Bradyrhizobium diazoefficiens: one gene and its partner. The protein of the gene in region 2 interacts with the protein of the main gene of each other region in a pairwise test. Links are inferred from orthologs where the notes say so. Each region holds a gene or a part of one and is shown on either strand. Other genes may lie near its edges.

Evidence for each region. Proteins that work in one complex are often made in the same cells at the same time.
Region 1: the proteins of JJB99_RS20560 (region 2) and JJB99_RS14285 interact in binary tests that used the Escherichia coli proteins (3 or more experiments, as listed by UniProt). The link is inferred for Bradyrhizobium diazoefficiens from one-to-one orthologs.

What each region holds. Positions count from the first base shown.
Region 1 is NZ_CP067100.1:3,039,374-3,042,411, reverse strand. What follows is about bases 42-3,007. They hold JJB99_RS14285 (2Fe-2S iron-sulfur cluster-binding protein), read right to left. Parts: upstream 1,702-3,007; coding sequence 1,381-1,701; downstream 42-1,380. Other genes in these bases: JJB99_RS14275 (negative regulator of septation ring formation), read left to right, coding at 2,647-3,007; JJB99_RS14280 (Hpt domain-containing protein), read right to left, coding at 1,876-2,250; JJB99_RS14290 (acyl-CoA thioesterase), read left to right, coding at 874-1,344; JJB99_RS14295 (NAD(P)/FAD-dependent oxidoreductase), read right to left, coding at 42-691. In the rest of the region: more of JJB99_RS14295, read right to left, coding at 1-41; more of JJB99_RS14275, read left to right, coding at 3,008-3,038. UniProt on the Escherichia coli protein: Ferredoxin are iron-sulfur proteins that transfer electrons in a wide variety of metabolic reactions. Although the function of this ferredoxin is unknown it is probable that it has a role as a cellular electron transfer protein.
Region 2 is NZ_CP067100.1:4,323,004-4,326,006, forward strand. What follows is about bases 27-2,957. They hold JJB99_RS20560 (HesB/IscA family protein), read right to left. Parts: upstream 1,732-2,957; coding sequence 1,321-1,731; downstream 27-1,320. Other genes in these bases: fabA (bifunctional 3-hydroxydecanoyl-ACP dehydratase/trans-2-decenoyl-ACP isomerase), read left to right, coding at 53-583; JJB99_RS20555 (TfoX/Sxy family protein), read right to left, coding at 683-1,117; JJB99_RS20565 (SUF system Fe-S cluster assembly protein), read right to left, coding at 1,781-2,152; JJB99_RS20570 (cysteine desulfurase), read right to left, coding at 2,149-2,957. Outside these bases: more of JJB99_RS20570, read right to left, coding at 2,958-3,003. UniProt on the Escherichia coli protein: Is able to transfer iron-sulfur clusters to apo-ferredoxin. Multiple cycles of [2Fe2S] cluster formation and transfer are observed, suggesting that IscA acts catalytically.

The DNA of each region.
Region 1 (3,038 bases), 1.3 Mb from region 2 along the record:
TGATGGTGGCCCCGGCGAGCCTGCCCTCGGCGCCTGACAGCGCGGTGACCTGACCGAGCTTGAGATCCATCTTGCCGCCGGCGACCAGCGTCCGCATCTGCTCGACGCTGTGGGGCGCGGCGCGAAATTCGTCGCGGCGGTGCAGAAGCGTGATGCGCTTCGCAACCGGATGGAGGTTGAGCGTCCAGTCGAGCGCGGAATCGCCGCCGCCGACGATCAGCACGTTCCTGTCGCGGAACGCCTCCATCTTGCGCACGGCATAGTGCACCGAGGTGCCTTCATAAGCCTCGATGCCCGGCACCGGCGGACGCTTCGGCTGGAACGAGCCGCCGCCGGCCGCGATCACCACCACCTTGCATTCGAACACCTTGCCGGTGTCGGTGGTGCAGCGAAAGGCGGGATCGCCGATCTTCTCGACCGTCTCCACCATCTCGCCGAGATGGAAGGTCGGGTGGAACGGCTTGATCTGCTCCATCAGCGCGTCGGTGAGGCCCTGCCCCGACACCTGCGGGATGCCGGGAATGTCGTAGATCGGTTTTTCCGGATAGAGCTCGGCGCACTGGCCGCCGACCTTGTCGAGGATGTCGACGAAATGCGCCTTCATGTCGAGAAGGCCGAGCTCGAAGGCGGCAAACAGGCCGCACGGGCCGGCGCCAATAATCAGCACATCGGTTTTGATCACGTCGCTCATGTCGTCTCTTTATCGATCTTTATCGGTTGGACGGCGCCCGGTGGGCAGAGGTGACCCTGCCTGTCTAGCCAACGGGGATGGATCAGGGAAGGCATAAAAGCGGGAGCGCCCCGCGGCCGCGCCCACTTGCCGGGTCAGGATAACTGGGCTGTAACGGGCTGCGCTATGACGGAGATCAACCGGTGAACGCACCAAGCCGCCTCGATATGACGCCACGCCTTGAGGACTATCCGTTTCGCCTCAGTGACAATGTCCGCTTCGGCGATCTCGATCCCAACCAGCACGTCAACAACGCGGTCTACGCCACCTATTTCGAGACCGGCCGCGTCACGCTGATGAAGCGTCCCGAATACGGGCTGACCCCGCCGGGCCTCGCCTGGATCATGGTGCGGCTCGACATCCATTTCCGCGCCGAGCTGCACTGGCCGAATACGATCGAGCTCGGCCTCGGCGTCGTGAAGCTGGGACGGACGTCGGTGACCTTCGAGCAGGTGGTGTTCTCCGAAGGCAGATGCATCGCGTCTGCGACGTCGGTCGGCGTCATGATCGACGAGGCAACGCGGCGGCCGACGCCGCTCGTTCCCGAAGTCGTCGAGAAGCTGAAACCTTGGCACAAGCGCGGCATCGAGGTCGCGCCACCGCGTGCGTCGTAATGAGGATCAGGCTTGATAAGGATCAGGCTTTGAGGATCAGGCTTGGCGTTCAGGCGTCGCGACGACCAGCCCGTCGAGTTCGTCGGAGACCTTGATCTGGCAGGACAGGCGCGAATTCGGACGCACGTCGAAGCCGAAGTCGAGCATGTCTTCTTCCATCGGCGTCGGGCTGCCGACCTTCTCGCGCCAGGCTTCGTCGACATAGACATGGCAGGTCGCGCAGGCACAGGCGCCGCCGCATTCGGCTTCGATGCCGGGAATGCTGTTGCGGATGGCGGCTTCCATCACGGTCGCGCCGTTCTCGACTTCCACCGTGCGGGTTTCGCCCTTGTGGTCGACAAAGTGAATCTTGGCCATGTGTGCTCGTGCTGCCGCGATGTTGGGAAAAGGAGTATCCGGGCTGTCCTATAACGGGTCGGTCAGGGCCGCGCTATAGCGTTTTCGCGCGAAGTGGACCCCGCCTCGCGTGCTAAAAATGTGTCCAGACAGAAGGCCAATGCGCAAGGCCCCCGCATGATGGGGTCGTCGGGCCTAGTGCTTGAGGATCGCCGCGATGGCGGCGCGAACCTCGGCCACCGCCTCTTTCAGCGCGGCGAAGGCGTGCGGCCGGTCGTGGCCGGTCCGGATCGCCATCTCGAGGCTGGCGGCAGCATCGGCGACGGCAAAGGCGCCGATCCCCCTCGCCGAGCCCTTGAGCTTGTGCGCCAGCGCGCCGGACTCGGCCGGCAACGCGGTCATCGCGGCCACCAGGCGGACCGCCTGCTCAGCGAACATCGCGAGCACTTCCTGCTCCAGCTCGGCATCGCCGAACGTCATGCGGGAGAGGTGGTCGAGGTCGAGCGGGCTGTCGATGGGCGCAAGCGGGGGCGAGGGCATCCAGTCCATCCGTTGCAGTTCAGGCGTCATGGCGCAGGCCCCGGCATCGCGCGATGGTTCCGCCGCTCCGGCGGTAAGTTCGCCCCACCCAAGCATGAAAATGGTTAACGAAATGTTCGCGCCGTTTTACGTAATTCCGCCGGTTTATTGACGAAAAGTTGCCGCAATCCGTCAAGTTCGGTGGAGAATTGCATTTATTGCTAAGGCGTTAGAGCGCGATCCTGTTAACGATGATTAAGATTGTCTTAATCGCAGGCATTTCATTCGCGACGCTCTGCCAATAGGATGTTGCGGAAATTAGCGGACAAGCCGTCCGGGTGGGGACGGCTCGGAGATCCGCGCAAGCGGCATGATCCGGTCTGTGGGCTTGCGTAGCGCGCAGGGCTCGCGGGGGACGCGTACAAGTAACGAGGGCTCGGACTGAACATGGCGAACACTCCGAAAAAGGTCAAAGACCCCACAGAAGTCGCGCTTTCTGCGATCCAGGAAGCCCTCAACATCAGCGACACGGCTGCGGACACCAGCCGCAACGCCACGATGCGCAACGAAACGGCCCCTCCGGTGGCGCCGCCCGCGCCCCCGAGCTTCGACGAGCCGACCTTCGAGCCGCGCCCGGCCGCCAATGAGCGCGCCACCGTATTCGATCCGGTCGAGGAGCCTCGCGCCGCGCGCCGCCCCGCCAATGACGACCGCGAGACCATCGGCCAGCTGCTCCAGGCGCTTCAGAAGGGCCGCCCTGCCCGCAGCGTCTACACCTTCGCCACCATCTTCGCCGGCGTCTGGCTCGCCGCCTGCGCCGCGCTGACGGTCGGCTTCCT
Region 2 (3,003 bases):
AAACCGCGACACACTTTTCCCGGTCATGCTCTAACTGCGAGGACTTGCCGTCTTGCCAAACCCGCATGATTTTCACGCGCCGCAGCCGTCCTACACCAGGGACGAACTGCTGAGATCGAGCGAAGGCGGCTATTTCGGACCGGGCAACGCCCAACTGCCGGCGCCGCCGATGCTGATGATGGACCGCATCACCGAGATCAGTCTGGATGGCGGCGCATACGGCAAGGGCCACATCGTCGGCGAGCTCGACATTGTGCCGGACCACTGGTTCTTCCAGTGCCACTATCGCGGCGATGCGATGATGCCGGGAAGCCTGGGTCTGGATGCGATGTGGCAGATGGTCGGTTACTGGCTCGGCTGGTCGGGATCACCGGGCAAGGGCCGCGCGATCGGCGTCGGTGAGGTCGAGGCGACGGGCGCCATCACACCGCAGACGCGCGCCGTGCGCTACGAGGTCGCCATGCGCATGGTTCGGCGCGGCAAGCTGGTGCTGGGCATTGCCGATGGCCGTGTGCTCGCCGATGGTGTCAGCGTGTTCGTGGCGAAGGACATGCGGGTTGGCCTGACCAAGGCCGTGGATTGATGTTCAACTGCCGTAAGGTGTGCAAAGGCGCAAGCGCCGTGCCCACGATTTCTCCAACACTGTTGTCCTGAATGGTGGGCACGCTGCGCTTTGCCCACCCTACCGCACCGCCCTCTTAGCCGGCCGCTTCTTGGCAACGGGCTTGTTCGCGGCCGCCTTCTTCGACGCCGCTTTCTTCATCGCCTTCTTCACAGTTTTCCCCTTCGGCCGCTTCCTCACCTTGGCGCGCTGGGCGGCGGCGAGCGCCGCCCTCGCCCATTGCGCAAGCTCTCCGGAATCGTCGAACAGGCGGGCCGGCAGCTCCCAATAGGAATTGACCGTCACCGTCTTGGCGCGGGTCGAATACTGGAACGGCCTCGAGCCTTCGGCTTCAAAGTCCGGGATGGTCACCTTGTCGGCGCGCAAAAACAAACCGGCACGCAAGGCGAGCGCGAAATTGGTGCCGTCGGCCGAGATGCCGTAGCCGGAGAACATCTTGCGAATGGTGACGGGGCCGAAATCGGCGAACAGGTCGATCAGGAATTCGCGGTCCATGGCCCCATCTCTCTCCCCGGCGTCGTCCCCGCGAACGCGGGGACCCATAACCACAGGAAGGAGTTTAGCGAAGACTGTTAGTCGTGCCAGCTCCGATACTGCCATTTCCCGCTGAAGACGGATCACGCGGTATGGGTCCCGGCGCCCGTGCGCAATTGCGCACTAGGCCGGGACGACAGCAGAATGCTTGGCGAAAGCCGGGCTTACCCGTCGATCTTGGCCGGCCGCAGCTCGACCGACTCGCCGCAGCCGCAGGCGGAGATCTGGTTGGGGTTGTTGAAGACGAACTGGGCCTGCATCTTGTCGGCCTTGTAGTCCATCTCGGTACCGAGCAGGAACAGCACGGCCTTGGGATCGACCAGGATCTTGACACCCTTGTCCTCGACGACCTCGTCGGTCGGGCGGACGTCATGGGCGTATTCGACCGTGTAGGATTGGCCGGCGCAGCCACCGTTCTTCACGCCGACCCGCAGGCCGACAATCTCGGAATCGGCGCGCTGGGTCAGCTCGGTGATGCGCTGGGCAGCGGCATCCGTCAGCCGCATCACCTGCGGGCGGGGCCGCCGCGGCTTGGGAGTGGATGCTGGTGTCGAGCCTGACGAGATCTGGGTCATGGTATTTATGTGGTCCGTTGCGGAGCGAATTCAATGCGAGCCTTGACCGTCACCACATGTTGAGGACGAGGCGGGCCTCGTCGCTCATGCGCTCGGGCGACCACGGCGGCTCCCAGACCACCTTGACGTCGACCACGCCGACGCCGGGGACGCTGGCAACCGCGTTCTCGACCATGGTCGGCAGCTCGCCGGCGGCCGGACAGTTCGGCGTCGTCAGCGTCATCTGCACGTCGACGGAGCGGTCGTCCTTGATCTCGACCTTGTAGATCAGGCCGAGCTCGTAGATGTCGGCCGGGATTTCCGGGTCGAATACAGTCTTCAGCCCGGCAATGATCTCACGGGTCAGCCGCTCGGTCTCCTCCGGCGGCAGCGCCGAATGAGTCTCCATCGGATTCGCTTTGATTTCGGCCGTGTCACTCATGCGAACAAATCCCGCGCCTTTAAAAGCGCCTGTGCCAGATGATCGACTTCTTCCCGCGTATTATACATGCCGAACGAGGCCCGGCAGGTGGCCGTGACGTTGAACCGCTCTAAAAGCGGCATCACGCAATGGGTGCCGGCGCGCACGGCGATGCCCTGGCGGTCAATCACGGTGGCGACGTCATGGGCGTGCGCGCCCTTGAGCTCGAACGAGATCACCGGGCCCTTGCCGCGGGCCGTGCCGATCAGCCGCAGCGAATTGATCTCGCGCAAGCGCTCCTGGGCGTAGGTGGTGAGGTCGTGTTCGTGGGCGGCGATGCGTTCCTTGCCGACCGAATTGACGTAGTCGATGGCAGCGCCAAGGCCGACAGCCTCGACGATCGCGGGCGTGCCCGCCTCGAACTTGTGCGGGGGATCGCCATAGGTGACGATCTCGCGCGAGACCTCGCGGATCATCTCGCCGCCGCCATTGTAAGGCCGCATCGCGACGAGATGATCGTACTTGGCCCAGAGCACGCCGATACCGGTCGGGCCGTACACCTTGTGGCCGGTGAAGACGTAGAAGTCGCAGCCGAGGTCCTGGACGTCGACCGGCAGATGCACCGCGCCCTGGCTGCCGTCGACCAGCACGGGAATGCCGCGGGCGTGGGCTAGCCTGACGACGTCCTTGACCGGCACGATGGTGCCGAGGGCGTTCGACATCTGCGTGATCGCGACCAGCTTGGTCTTCGCGGTCAGCAGCTTCTCGAACTCGTCGATGAGGAAATTGCCTTCGTCATCGACGGGAGCCCATTTGATTACGGCGCCCTGACGTTCCCTGAGGAAATGCCAGGGCACGATGTTGGAGTGGTG